DNA from 3 places in the Mesorhizobium sp. RCAM 05099 genome. Region 2 is predicted to be linked to each of the others. Evidence: predicted binding sites of a transcription regulator. Region 2 holds the regulator's gene; each other region holds the start of a gene.

Region 1 (4,912 bases), 3.0 Mb from region 2:
TCTACGTCCCGGCCTCCAGCGACAAGGCCTTGGCCAAGATCGCGCAGCTTTCCTGCGACGCCGTCATCGTCGACCTCGAGGATGCCGTCGCCCCGGCCGACAAGGTTGCCGCGCGCGAAAAGCTGGCGGGGATTTTCGCCAACCGCCCGGTTGCCAACCACTTTGGCCATCGCTGCGAGATGGTGGTGCGCGTCAACGCGCTGGCCAGCGAATGGGGCGCCGCCGACCTGCTGGCCGCTGCAAGCTGCGAGCCGGATGGCATCCTCTTGCCCAAGGTCGACACGCCGCGCGACCTGCTCGAGGCCGGCGATGTGCTCGACGACAATTTTGCCCCCGACAGCGTGAAAATCTGGGCGATGATCGAGACGCCCAAGGCACTGCTCAACATCGGCACTATAGCCGAACTTGGTCGGGATCCGGCCTCACGACTGGCTTGTTTCGTTGCCGGAACGAACGATTTGGTCAAGGATACCGGCGTGCTGGCGACACCCGACCGGCGCTATCTCGTGCCGTGGCTGATGCAGATGGTGCTGGCGGCGCGAGCCGGTGGCCTCGACATGCTCGATGGCGTCTCCAACGATTTTCGCGACCTCGACGCCTTCGCCCAGGAATGTGTGGAAGCGGCCGCCATGGGATTCGACGGCAAGACCCTCATCCATCCGGCCCAGATCGAGGCGGCCAACCGCGCCTTTGCGCCGTCCACTCAAGCCGTGGCCGAGGCGCGCCTGGTCAGCCAGGCCTTCGCGCTTCCGGAGAACGCCGGCAAGGGCGTGATCGCGCTGAATGGCAAGATGGTCGAGCGGCTGCATCTGGCGCAGGCTGAAAAACTGCTGGCGAAGGCAGCCGCCATCGGCGCATGATCACCGGCGGGAATATCCCTACGACAGGAATTGACGGATGAAACTCTATCGCTTTCTGACTGGCCCGGACGACGCCAGCTTCTGCCACAAGGTGACGGCGGCGCTGAACAAGGGCTGGCACCTGTTCGGCTCGCCGACCTATGGCTATGACAAGAAGGCCAAGGCCATGCGCTGCGGCCAGGCCGTGGTCAAGGATGTCGACGGTCAGGAATACGGGCCCGATACCAAGCTCAGCGACTGGTAGGGTTTGCAAAGCGCCGACGCAGGCTGTGTCGGGATTCAGGTCAGGCCGAGTCGGAGTCGGGCGCGAAGCGACCAAACGGGTGGTGCCTGAGAACCGGAGCGGAGCGTACTTGGGTACGTGAGCACAGTTCTACTGCGGCGCAGTAGAACGGGGAAGCGCAGGGGACCGCCATTTGCAGGCCGGCGTCACCTGAATATCGGCACAGCCTACTCCGCCGCTTCCTCGATCCGCTCCATATCATCGTCCGACAGGCCGAAATGATGACCGATCTCGTGGATCAGCACATGGGTGACGATGTCGCCCAGCGTTTCCTCGTTTTCGGCCCAGTAGTCGAGCATGGCGCGGCGGTAGAGCGTGATGCGGTTCGGCCCTTCGCCGGTCTGCGGATTCCAGCGTTCGGCGATGCCGCGTCCTTCGAACAGGCCGAGCAGGTCGAACGGCGTTTCCAGCGACAAATCGTCCATGATCTCGTCGGTCGGGAATTCGGCTATCTGGATGATGATCTCGCCGGTCAGCTTGCGGAACTCCTCCGGCAGGTGGGCGTAGGACTCCAGCGCCAGGAACTCCAATTCCTCCATGGATGGCGAGAACTGGTCGTGCCAGGTGCGGGTCTTGTAGATGCGGGCCATGCTTTGTCCTTTGAACCCGGCATATAGGCTTTCGCACCGGAATCGGCAAATGACGCGGCGGCGGCTCCGGCATCCTCGAGGCAAGAAGGAATAAATTCCTTGTGACTCTGCTTGACTCTTGGGGCACCCTCTGGAATCTATAGGAACATAACAGGAACAATTGTGAGTGGAAGCTGACCGTCATGGCGATGACCGCCGTGGCGCGGGAGACTGTTTTTGCCCTGCGCCGCCAGATCGCGAAGATCGAGGGAACGCTGCCCGAGCGCCTGCAGGCGCTCGCCGGCGCGCCCCTTGATGCCGATGTCAGCGCCGATCTCACCCCCAACACCGATCTTACAATCGTCCGGCGCGGCATTGCCGCGGCGTTGCCGGATGCCTTCCTGCCCACCGGCGTCGAGCGGCTCGATGCCGCCCTGAGCGGCGGCCTGCCGAAAGCCGCCCTGAGCGAAATCCATGGCACGCAGACCCGCGATGCCGGAGCCGTCGCCGGCTTCGCGCTGTCGCTCACGAGCCTGATCCTCAAGCAGGCGCAGGGGCTGCCGGTGCTGTGGATCGGCACGTCGGAGATTTTCCGCGAGGCCGGCTTTCCCTATGCCAGGGGGCTTCGGGCCTCGTTCGGCATCGAGCCCGAACAATTGCTGTTTTCCGAGGCGCCAAAACTTGTCGATGCGCTGTGGGTCGCCGAGGAGGCCGCCCGGATGACGGCGCTCGCCGCCGTCATCCTTGAAATCCGCGGCAATCCGCAGCGGCTGGACCTGACCGCGACGCGCCGGCTGCATGCAAGGGCGCTAGGTGCCGGCCGGCCGGTGTTCCTGCTGCGGCAGGCGGCGGAGCCCGAGCCGACGGCGGCACCCGTCCGCCTCATCGTCGCTTCGGCGCCGGCAACACCACGCGACACCATCGCCGGGCCGCTCGCCGGCTCGATCGGCCGCCCGGCCTTCACCGTCACCATCGGCAAGAGCCGCACGGCCCTGCCTGGACAATTCACACTGGAGTGGAACCCCGATGAACGCGCATTCGACGAAAGAGCGGGCGACGAAAGAAGGGGCGAGGAAAGACAGAAAGAACGGGCAAAGAATCCTGTCCCTGTGGTTTCCCTATCTGGCAGCGGAAAGGATCCTGCGGCAGCGTCTGGGGCGGTCCTGGCGTTCCCGGCCGTCGGATCACCTGCCGCACCCACCGCTCGTGATCAGCCACCGCCAAGGCAACGCGCAGCGCATCTCGGCCCTCGACGAGCGGGCTGAGGCGCTGCACCTGAAGCGCGACATGGGCATCGCCGATGCGCGCGCCATGCATCCGTCGATCGATATCGTCGAGGCCGATCCAGACGCCGACCGCCGCCTGCTTGAAGGTCTTGCCGACTGGTGCGACCGCTACACCCCGCTGGTGGCGCTGGACAGTGCCGACGGCCTGTTTCTCGACATCACCGGCTGCACCCATCTGTTCGGCGGCGAACGCGCCATGCTGGACGACATCCTGTCGCGCTTCTTCCATCAGGGTTTTGATGTCCGCGCCGGGCTTGCCGCCACGCCGGGCGCGGCCTGGGCGGCGGCACGGTTTTCCGGCGACCGCATCGTGCCTTCCGGTGAGGAGGAAGCGCTGCTGGCGCCCTTGCCGTTGGCGGCGCTGCGCATCGAGCCGGCGACCCGCGCCAGCCTGGAAAGCGTCGGCCTGCGCACGGCGGGCGCGGTCATGGCCGCACCACGCGCGCCGCTCGCCCGCCGTTTCGGCGCCTCCTTGCTGCTGCGCCTCGACCAGGCGCTTGGCCGTCTCGACGAGGCTGTATCGCCGCGCCTTCCCGTCGCGCCGCTTTCGGTCGAACGTCATCTGGCCGAACCCGTCACCCTGACCGAGGATATCGAGCGGCTGGTGGGCATGCTGGCGACGACCTTGAAGACCGACCTCGAGCGTCGCGGCGAGGGCGCCAGGACGCTGGCGCTGCTGCTCTTTCGCGTCGACGGCGCCGTCAGCCGCATCGCGCTCGGCACGTCGCGGCCGCTGCGCGAACCGATACTGATCCAGAAATTGTTCCATGAACGGCTGGCCGCGCTCGAGCAGGACATCGATGCCGGCTATGGCTTCGATCTCGTCCGGCTCTCGGTGCTGGCGGCGGCCACCTTCGACATGCAGCAGGCCGACCTTGCCGGCGAGACGACCGACGACGGCGCCGATATCGCGCTGTTCGCAGACCGCATCCGCGCCCGGCTCGGCGATGGCGCGGTTTTGCGGCCGGTCACCGTCGAAAGCCATCTGCCGGAACGCGCCGTCGCCACGATCCCCTTCACCGAAGCCCCGCGCCGGACCACGCCGCCGAAGAAGCCCGACAAGATGCAGGCTCCGGTGACGGTCTTCCCGCCGGAGCGGCCGATCCGGCTTTTCCGCTCGCCCGAACCGATCGATGTGCCGGCCACCGAAATGCCGGAGGGCCCGCCGCTGAATTTCCGCTGGCGGCGCGCGCTCTACCGGGTCACGCGCGCCGAGGGGCCGGAACGCATCGCCGCCGAATGGTGGCATGAAGCCGCGAGCGACGAGGCAGCATCGACACGCGATTATTTCCGCATCGAGGATGCCGACGGCCGCCGCTACTGGCTCTACCGGCAAGGCCTCTATGGCGGCTCCCAGGTGCCGCCGCGCTGGTTCATGCATGGCGTCTTCGCATGAATGCGCTGACCGTCATTCCCTATGCCGAGTTCGGCATCCAGTCGAATTTCTCCTTCCTGCGCGGCGCCTCCAAGCCGGAGGAGCTGGTGGTCGCGGCCAAGCTCATGGGCTTCTCGGCGATCGGGCTTGCCGACCGCAACACGGTGGCAGGCGTGGTGCGCGCTTGGCAGCAGGCCAAGGTCGAGGCGCTTTCCTATCACCCCGGCTGCCGGCTGGTTTTTGGCGACGGCACGCCCGACATTCTCGCCTATCCGCGGGACCGCAAGGGCTGGGGGCATCTCTGCCGCATGCTCACCCAGGCCAATCTGCGCGACGAAACCGAAAAGGGCGCCACCCTTCTCCAGCGCGGCGATCTGCTCGAATGGGGTGACCTCATGTCGCTGGCGGTCCTGCCCGATCTGTTGGTGGGCGCGCAGGACAGTCTCGCTCTGCTTCGCCAGCTCAAGGACCGCTTCGGCAGGAACCTGCGGCTTGGCGTCTCGCCTTGCTATGCCGGCAATGACCGCTTCCGCATCGAG
Region 2 (4,912 bases):
CCGTTGGAAAGCTGTCGCCCTCGGCGACGATGACCGACCGGTCTGGCCGCATGCCAAGCGCCGCGTGAAGCACCTTGTAGATGTTGATCGAGGTCGTATCGCAGACCACCGTCTGGCCAGCCGCGGCGCCAATCAGGCGTCCGAGCTGGTCGCCGAGCGCGACCGGCATGTCGAACCAGCCGGCGGTGTTCCAGGCACGGATGAGGTCCTGCGCCCATTCTTGTGTCGCGGCCTTCTGGATCTCGTTGAAGACGGCCGGTGAAGCGGCACCCAGCGAATTGCCGTCGAGATAGATCACCCCTTCCGGCAAGACGAAGCGATTGCGCATGGAGCGCAGCGGATCCGCGGCATCCAATGCCTCGATTGTTGCGAGATCGGGAATTGCATTCATGATCGATTGTCCTCCGCGCACACGCGCGCCCAGATGAACACGACAGGTGAAATCGGCCGGCCGATCATGCGCAGTCTGCCGGATTGTGTCAAACATTATATATAATTTACACCACAGAAGATTTTCATATATAATTGATGCGCTGTGCGCGGATGGCAACGATGTTGGATGATGGACACTCGAAGACTGAAGCGGCCTACAGGCTGCTGCGCCGCGATATCCTCACGACCCGCCTGAGACCCGGCGCGCCGCTCAAGCTCAGCACGCTGCGCAATAGCTATGGCATCGGCTGGACACCGTTGCGCGAAGCGCTGTCGCGACTGGAGGCGGAGCGCCTGGTGACTTCCATCAGCAATCGCGGCTTCGCCGTCGCTCCGGTCTCGCGCGCCGAACTCGAAGATCTGTCACGCGCCCGGTTGGTGATTGAGCTGCCTCTGCTCCAGGAATCGATCGAGAAGGGCGGCCATGAATGGGAAGATGCCGTCGTCACGGCCCACTACCGGCTGTCGCGCTGCAAGACCGCGGTTGATGACCCTTCAGATGAAGTGGTCGACGGATGGGATGAAAAGCACGAGGCCTTCCACGCGGCGCTGCTCAGCGCGGCAACATCCCCCTGGCTGCTCAACTTCCAGTCCACCATCGCGGATCAGTTGCGTCGCCATCACCGCTTCCTGGGCCTTGCGCCAACGTTGCGGGCGGCCACCGGCCAGTTGCATGGCTATGAGGAGGCCATGGAGGCGTTGCGACGGGCTGTCGCGATCGAACATCACACTGCGCTCATGGAAGCAGCGCTGGATCGTGACATCGAACGCGCGAAAGCGCTGATGACGGTGCACATCGGCTATACGCTGCATGTCTATGTCCATGCCGGTGACGGCAGCCCAAACAGGCAATGAGGTAGACGAACTGAGGCAAAAGCCGATATAGGAATTTCTTGGGCAAAAGTTGGCGTTTTGGCTTCGTTTCGTTCACGGCGGGCGAACGACTGGTGAAAGTGAAAAAGCAGCTTCCCGACGTCTCTGGGCGACTGAGGCCAAGCCTCGGCACACGCTGGTCCACAGGCCGTTAACCATAACAATTTCAACGTGTGCAAGTGCACTGTGGCGGCGGCCGGCCGGGGATCACGGCCCGCTGCCAAGCGCCAAATAATTTCAGCCGTCTTAACAAATTCACTAAACTTTAAACGGTTGCGGAACACAACTGGAACAGATAGTGTTTGTTCTGGGTTTGTTTTTCGATTCTGGTTCAAACCTTCGTTCAATGCCTCGGGGGCCGCCATGCTGACGCGCAAGCAACATGAACTGCTGATGTTCATCCATGAACGGCTCAAGGAAAGCGGCATTCCGCCCTCCTTCGACGAAATGAAGGAAGCGCTCGATCTCGCTTCAAAATCCGGAATTCATCGACTGATCACGGCGCTCGAGGAACGTGGCTTCATTCGCCGGCTGCCGAACCGGGCGCGCGCCCTGGAAGTGCTGCGGCTGCCCGATTCGATCGCGCCCGGCCTCAACGCGGCGCGCAAATTCTCTCCAAGCGTCATCCAGGGCAGCCTCGGTCAAGGCGGCGGCCTTGGCCGGCAGATCAAGCCGGCGTCTTCACGCATGCCCTCGGCCGGCAATGACGACGACGTGGTCTCCGCGGTGTCGATCCCGGTGATGGGTCGCATCGCCGCCGGCGTGCCGATCGACGCCATCCAGCATCAGACGCATTCGATCTCGGTGCCGCCGGACATGATCATGGGTGGCGAACACTATGCCCTGGAGGTCAAGGGCGACTCGATGATCGAGGCCGGCATCTTCGATGGCGATACGGTCATCATCCGCAATGCCGATACCGCAAGTCCGGGCGAGATCATCGTGGCACTGGTGGACGACGAGGAGGCGACGCTGAAGCGGTTTCGCCGCAAGGGTGCCTCGATTGCCCTCGAAGCCGCCAATCCGGCCTACGAAACACGCATTTTCGGACCGGACAGGGTCAAGGTGCAAGGCAAGCTCGTTGGGCTGATCAGGCGCTACTGATCAGTGCTGGTGACCGCCTTTTCAGGGTTGCGATAGGGCGGCAGGCCCCTCGCCTCGCGTGAGAATTTGCGCTGGGTGTGCCAAGGTCGATATGGCCTGTTCACAGCGAAGCTGACCGTTGCTGGCATGATTGCCGATCGACGATCGAAGAAGACGGCCGCACTGCCTTTGCGGGCGAGTTGCCGCTTGGTGATGACCAGAACCAGCGGATTGTGACAGGGATCATAAGCTGTCGCGTCATTGATGACGATCAGTTCCGCGAAGCCGCAGGCCTTCCACGCGTCCTTGCGATCCTCGACTTGCGCAATGATAGCGCCAGACGGGTGCCTTGCGAGACATACGCCGGCGGTGCAGTAGAAAGGCGCTCCCAGCGGCAGTTCGGCGGAATCCGCGATGTCGAATTGTCCGTCTCCCTTGTCGAACACCTCCGGCACGACGACGGTTTCGGATGCCAGTGCGCGTTTCCAGTTGTCGACGGTGAATTCGTTCGGACGCGCCCGGCTGACCGCGAGTTCGCCGCCGCCGATCGGCAGCGCCACCAGCCTCGCGTCCTCCGAGATCAGCACATCCGGCGCGCGCGTATCCGAAACGGTCAACAGGCCGGCAAGCGCGAATGGCAGTGCCAGGAGCCGCAGCCATGTCGTCGCCATCGTCGCAATGACTAGGGCGATCGCCACCAGCAGCACGGATTGCTGTGAAATCAGCCCGACGGCATCGATCGGTGAGCGTTCCGAGATCCACGCCGACAAGACGATCATCGCGGTCAGGCCTTTGCCCATCACATAGAGGAAGGGACCATCGACGCCGAACGGCATCGCCAGCGCGCTGAGAACGGCGAAAGGCATCACAACCAGCGAGACGATCGGCATGACGGCCAGATTGGCGAACGGGCTGAGCGGCGAAACGCGCTGGAAATGCCAGATGGCGAAGAGCGCCGTCGCGCTGCCGGCGATGATGGAGGTCATGGCAAGGCCACCCATCGCCAGCAGGAATTTTCGCGTCAGGAAACTGGGCAATGACCGCTTTGGCGGCGGCGGTCTCGTCTTTCCCGCACGATGATCCGACCAGCCGGCATAGGCACCGACCAGCGCCATGTGCAGTCCGGAAATGGAAATGATGTGATAGATGCCGGTCCGCCGCATCGCTTCGTTGATTTCATCGGGAATGCCGGCGCGCACGCCGACGATCAGCGCAGCGGCGATTTCACCTTCGGCGCCACCGACGCTGCCCCTGATATGGTCTGCAATGGCTTCGCGGGCATTCTCTACCGCCGAGGAAAGACGGGCCGCCAGCGGCATGTCGTCGTTATCGGCTGTGACGATCCTTGGATTGCCAAGGAAGAAGCCGCTGCCGCCTATTCCGGAGAAATAGCTGTCGAAAGAAAAGTCGTAGCTGTTCGGGCGCACCGGGCCGGTTGGCGGCAACAACTTGGCGTAACCCGATATCAGGGAGCCGGCGGTCGTTTCGGCCGGTATCTTGCGTGCCGAAAGCCGAACGCGTTCCGGCATATAGCGTAATTTCGGCCGTGCGGTCGACGTCACGTCGATGGTCAGCCGAATGCGGCCGCTCTCCATCTGGTCGAGCGAGACGACGCGGCCGGTGACTTGCGTCGAGATCTCCGAGCCCAGCATCTGAGTTCCGGCCCGCCACGTCTCGACCTTGCCGGCAAGAAAGCCCAGCGCGCACAACAATGCTGCCATGAAGCACAGATGGGTCATCGGCCAGGGACGCGAGACAAGCGCACAGAGCCCCGCGAGGGCGACAACCGCGACGGGTTTTGCAAAGTCAGGCTCCGTCGCCAGGGAAAAGTAGCCGACCGCTCCGCCAGCCAGGCAGACCGGCACCAGCAGGAAGGCAATGCCTCGGTCAAGTTCGAGGTCCGCCGCCACTGCCGCGCTATGGCGCAGGCGAGGCAGCGAAACCCGACGGAATTGCCGGTGCAGGCGCAGGATCGCGCCGGCTTCTGCAACCGGAACGGGATTGGAGACATCCGCCTGTAACGGATGGTCTCCGGGGCTCGGCACGAGGGGCAATGACGATGGCAGCGAGGTCGGCGGAGGCGTCGCAAACAGGGACCGTTCGCTGACGCCAATGGCGGCGTCCTCGCCCTGATCCGAGCCCCAGCCTCGTCCAGCCATCGGGTCTGCCCCTTGCGCCCTCGACACCCTATGCTACATGAACGCGCAACGCGCGAAAGTCCGCGCATCCACACCCGCTTCAGCCGTTTCCCGAGAGTTCCATGCCCGACAAGGTCGTCACCCGTTTTGCCCCCTCGCCCACTGGCTTCCTGCATATTGGCGGAGCCCGCACGGCGCTGTTCAACTGGCTGTATGCAAAGCACACCAGCGGCATCATGCTGCTGCGCATCGAAGACACCGACAGGGAGCGTTCGACCGACGCTGCGACCGCAGCCATTCTCGACGGGCTTTCCTGGCTCGGTCTGACCTGGGACGGCGAGCCGGTGTCGCAGTTCGAGCGCGCGCCGCGCCACCGCGAGGTGGCT
Region 3 (4,912 bases), 3.2 Mb from region 2:
ACAGATGCCGGCATTGGTGGCGAGACGGTCGGTGCTGATGGTTCTGGTCAGCCAGTCGGAACGTCGGCTTGGCGGCAGAATGCCGGTTATCTCGGCATAGTAACGCGAAATGGCGCCAAAAGTGATGAGCTGGACGCCGGTGACGACCATGAAACAGGCGGCGACGAAGGTGTTGAGGTCGAGCGACAGATTGTCGATCACGCGCAGCGGCCCGAACACCAGCAGCGCCGCAAACAGCATACCAAGGCCGCCGAGCACCGTGCCCGGTATGAAGAACATCCAGCGCGGATTGTAGACCAGCAGGAACTTCAGGTGTCGCCAGCCGTCGCGCCAGGTCCTGAGATGCGGCGGCCGGCTGCGGCCGTCGGGCTTGAGCTTGGTCGGCACTTCCTCGATGCGCAGGCCGGCCAGCGCGCCGCGCACCACCATTTCGCTGGCGAATTCCATGCCGGTCGTCTGCAAATCGAGCTTCCTGATGCTCTCGGTGTTGAAGCCGCGCAGACCGCAGTGGAAATCACCGGTCCTGATGCGGAAGAACAGCCGGCCGACGAAGCTCAGCACCGGATTGCCGAGATAGCGGTGCAGCGGCGGCATGGCACCGGGCTCGATGCCGCCTTGGAAGCGATTGCCCATGACCAGGTCGGCGCCGTCACGCAGGCGCGCGACGAAGGCCTCCAGCGCGCCGAAATCATAGCTGTCGTCGGCATCGCCCATGATGATGAAGCGGCCCTTGGCAGCGGCGATGCCACCAAGCAAGGCGGCGCCATACCCCTTTTCGGCCACAGGCACGACACGGGCGCCGATCGCGGCGGCGATATCCTGCGAACCGTCGGTGCTGCCATTGTCGGCGATCAAGACCTCGCCGGAGATCCCGGCCTTGCCGAGAAAAGCCTTCGCCTTGCCGATGCAGACGGCCAGCGTCTCGGCCTCGTTGAGACACGGCATGAGGATGGTGAGTTCGAGCTCTTTGGCCGAAGCGGCGCGGATGGCGGTGACGGCGTTCATGGTCGTTGTTCCATCGAGGACCCGGTGCGGCAGCGGCAGGCCGGGCAATTCGGCGCCTACCCTTGCACGGCAAGGCTTAAGAAAACGATGACGCGCAGCCTTGCCTTGTCTCCAACCGACCGGTGGCGGCCAGGCATGCGGTTGCCTGATGCCAATCTTCAAAATGTCGCGATTGGCAGACGCGCGGCGAGGCTGTACAGGCAAGGCAGTCGCCATCCGATGCGCCGGAGACCTGCCATGAAGCTGAAAATCGCCGTCCAGATGGACCATATCTCCACCGTCTCGATCGCCGGCGACACTTCGTTCGCGCTGTCGCTGGAGGCGCAGCGGCGCGGCCACCAGTTGTTCCACTACACGCCCGACCGGCTGTCGCTGCGCGACGGCAAGGTGTTTGCCCGCATCGAGGAAATGACCGTCCGCGACGAGAAGGGCAGCCACTATTCGCTGGGCGAGCAGGTGCGTACCGATCTCGCGGAAATGGACGTCGTCCTGCTGCGCCAGGATCCGCCCTTCGACATGAACTACATCACCACCACGCACATCCTCGAGCGCATCCATCCCGGGACGTTGGTGGTCAACGACCCGGCCTGGGTGCGCAACAGCCCGGAAAAGATCTTCGTCACCGAGTTTGCCGACCTGATGCCTGAGACGCTGATCACCAAGGACAGCCAGGAGGTCGCCGCCTTCCGCAAGGAGTTCGGCGACATCATCGTCAAGCCGCTCTACGGCAATGGCGGCGCCGGTATCTTCCATCTGCACGAGGCTGACCGCAACCTCGCCTCGCTGCTCGAGATGTTCGGGCAGATGTTCCGCGAACCCTATATCGTGCAGCGCTACCTGAAGGAGGTGCGCAAGGGCGACAAGCGCATCATCCTGATCGACGGCGAGCCGGTCGGTGCCATCAACCGGGTGCCGGCCGAGCATGATTCCCGCTCCAACATGCATGTCGGCGGCCGCGCCGAAAAGACCGAGCTGACGGAGCGCGAGCGCGATATCTGCGCCCGCATCGGACCCTCGCTGAAGGAGCGCGGCTTCATCCTCGTCGGCATCGATGTCATCGGCGACTACATGACCGAGATCAACGTGACGTCGCCGACCGGCGTGCGCGAGGTCAAGCGCTTCGGCGGCGCCGACATCGCCAGCCTGTTCTGGGACGCGATCGAGGACAAGCGGAAGTAGGCCGTCTCCATTTTTCGCCCTGCAACCCGGCACAATCCGCCTGCAACCACAGCGCGCGACTGTTCCTGTAATGTTCTTGCCTTGGCCGGGAAACTGTGATTGTCTCCCCAGGGGCTTTCAGGGCCCTGATCGCACGGGCTGGGGCAAGCCCATATCCAGGGGTGGGAAAAATGGTGGCGCGGGTTCGCACGGTCGCTTTCCAGGGTATCGAGGCTGTGCCGGTCGACGTGCAGGTGATGATCGCACCCGGCAAGGTCAACATGCATATTGTCGGCCTGGCCGACAAGGCGGTGGCCGAAAGCCGCGAGCGGGTGCAGGCGGCACTGCATGCCTCCGGCCTGTCGATGCCGTCCAAGAAAGTCACCGTCAATCTGGCGCCGGCCGACCTGCCGAAGGAGGGCAGCCACTACGATTTGCCGATCGCGCTTGGCCTGATGGCGGCCCTTGGCGCCATTCCGGGCGACATGCTGGCCGGCTATGTCGTGCTTGGCGAATTGTCGCTCGACGGCACGATTGCCGCCGTCGCTGGCGCCTTGCCGGCGGCGATCGGCGCCAATGCCGAGGGCAAGGGCCTGATCTGTCCGTTCGCCTGCGGGCCGGAAGCGGCCTGGGCGGGTGCTGATTTCGACATTCTGGCGCCGCGCAGCCTGATCGCCATTGCCAATCATTTTCGTGGCACGCAGGTGCTGTCGCGGCCGGAGGCCGGCATCCACGCCTCGGCGCGCGACCTGCCCGACCTTGCCGACATCAAGGGCCAGGAGAGCGCCAAGCGGGCGCTGGAAGTGGCGGCTGCCGGTGGCCACAACCTGCTTATGGTCGGGCCGCCCGGCTCGGGAAAATCAATGCTGGCGCAGCGGCTGCCGTCGATCCTGCCGCCGCTGGCGCCGAAGGAATTGCTGGAAGTGTCGATGATCGCCTCGGTGGCGGGCGAGCTCGGCGAAGGCAAGCTGACCGACAGGCGGCCATTCCGAGCCCCGCACCATTCGGCCTCGATGGCGGCGATGGTCGGCGGCGGCCTGCGCGCGCGGCCGGGCGAAGTGTCGCTGGCGCATCACGGCGTGTTGTTCCTTGACGAGTTCCCGGAATTCACACCGCAGACGCTCGACGCGCTGCGCCAGCCGCTGGAGACCGGCGACTGCATGATCGCGCGCGCCAACCATCGCGTCACCTATCCGGCGCGCATCCAGCTGGTGGCGGCGATGAACCCGTGCCGATGCGGCATGGCCGGCGAGCCGGGCTATCGCTGCCTGCGCGGCGAGCGCTGCCGCACCGACTACCAAGCGCGTATCTCAGGCCCGCTGCTCGACCGCATCGATCTCAGGATCGAGGTGCCGGCAGTCTCGGCCAGCGACCTGATCCGGCCCGACCGGGCGGAGAAAAGTGCCGATGTGGCGCTGCGCGTGGCACGCGCCCGCACCATCCAGCGCGAGCGTTTCGAACGGCTCGGCGTGACCAGCGCCACCACCAACGCGCATTGCGCGCCGTCGGTGATCGAAGACATCGCCATGCCCGACGCTGCCGGCCTGTCGCTGCTCAAGGACGCCAGCGAAAAGCTCGCCTTTTCGGCGCGGGCCTATCACCGCGTGCTGAAAGTGGCGCGGACGCTCGCCGATCTCGATGCCAGCGAAACCGTCGGCCGCATCCATCTCGCCGAAGCGATCTCCTACCGCATGAGCTCGGAGCGGGTGGCGCAGGCGGCGTGAAGGGCCGAAAGCGGCGTGAGCTTCTTCGCGAGGACAGCGAAAACCCCGGCCTCTCGCGCCGGGGTTTTCGCTTAAGGGAAACAGACAACCCTGCCGCCATTCAGCTCGGCAGCCGGCTTCGATCGCCCGCGCATGGCTGGCGGTCAGGCCATCTTTGCCATGATCTTGGCCATATCCGCCGTGTCGAACGCCCTCAATGTCTGGGTCCTGATGTTGCCTAGCGATGCGATCGACAAGGCCAGAGCGGTCGCGGCAATGTCGTCGTCGGCTTCGGCGATCGCGACAACATCATGTTGGCCAAGCGTCCACAACAGCGTGTGAACCTTGACGCCACTCTTGCTGGCCATCGCCTTGAAGGCGTCGGCACGCTTCTGCGTGTCCTTGATGCTCTTGATACCTTGATCTGTGAAATTCGACAGCAATACGTAGTAAGCCATTGGTTCCTCCCACAATAGGGAGCGTACGGGCGCTCACGGCGCGTCCGCCGTCTCCCATGGCCATGATACCATGAGCCGGGCGCCCGAACCACGGACGGAAAATCAGGCCCGCGCGACGGGGCTTTTCACGCATATATCGCGAATATGAGGGATCAGGGCACCCTCGGAGTGACGCCACGCTTGGCCGTTATTTGCCGATATCTGGCGGAACATTCATGCAGATGGTGTGGCCAGTCAAACCGACGCGCCGCCATGGCGACGGCAACGCTGCCCTCGTGAAGGCGTCGAAAGGTGACAGCCCTGAGTGATCGAAATTGCAACTTTCCCTATCCGTGACAAACCGAACACTGTCACCGCGTGAACTTTTCCGCCGCGGTCGAAGCGAGCCCGCTCTTTAGATATGGATGCAGGGTCAGCCCACACGCTTCGACCATCCGTCTCGATGGAATATTGGTTGCGGCGACCTGTTCGTAAAAGACGGTCGCCGCGAGTTGCTCGAATGCCATGACGGCGGCGCAGGCATTGATGTAGCTGCCAAGCGACTTGCCCCTGTGGGCCGGCGAGACCGCGGCGAGACCGCCCCAAGCG

What was found. The regulator LexA, encoded in region 2, represses DNA repair genes until DNA is damaged. The targets are predictions, from matches to a motif close to TGTTCNNNNTGTGTTCNG.
Region 1: AC56QQ_RS03285 (ImuA family protein) is a predicted target of LexA. The motif match lies at 1,875-1,892, and genes of this name have one in related genera.
Region 3: AC56QQ_RS02395 (YifB family Mg chelatase-like AAA ATPase) is a predicted target of LexA. The motif match lies at 2,245-2,262, and genes of this name have one in related genera.

What each region holds. Positions count from the first base shown of each region.
Region 1 covers NZ_CM185035.1:680,721-685,632, reverse strand. The annotation lists gene AC56QQ_RS03300 (HpcH/HpaI aldolase/citrate lyase family protein) at 1-860, shown strand, start outside; gene AC56QQ_RS03295 (DUF1737 domain-containing protein) at 898-1,104, shown strand; gene AC56QQ_RS03290 (metallopeptidase family protein) at 1,311-1,733, opposite strand; gene AC56QQ_RS03285 (ImuA family protein) at 1,916-2,977, shown strand; gene AC56QQ_RS03280 (DUF6504 family protein) at 2,919-4,394, shown strand; gene AC56QQ_RS03275 (error-prone DNA polymerase) at 4,391-4,912, shown strand, end outside.
Region 2 covers NZ_CM185035.1:3,694,466-3,699,377, reverse strand. The annotation lists gene kynU (kynureninase) at 1-391, opposite strand, end outside; gene AC56QQ_RS18105 (GntR family transcriptional regulator) at 553-1,287, shown strand; gene lexA (transcriptional repressor LexA) at 1,669-2,409, shown strand; gene AC56QQ_RS18095 (ComEC/Rec2 family competence protein) at 2,403-4,547, opposite strand; gene gltX (glutamate--tRNA ligase) at 4,649-4,912, shown strand, end outside.
Region 3 covers NZ_CM185035.1:501,157-506,068, forward strand. The annotation lists gene AC56QQ_RS02385 (glycosyltransferase family 2 protein) at 1-1,005, opposite strand, end outside; gene gshB (glutathione synthase) at 1,243-2,184, shown strand; gene AC56QQ_RS02395 (YifB family Mg chelatase-like AAA ATPase) at 2,355-3,887, shown strand; gene AC56QQ_RS02400 (GYD domain-containing protein) at 4,031-4,324, opposite strand; gene AC56QQ_RS02405 (GNAT family protein) at 4,675-4,912, opposite strand, start outside.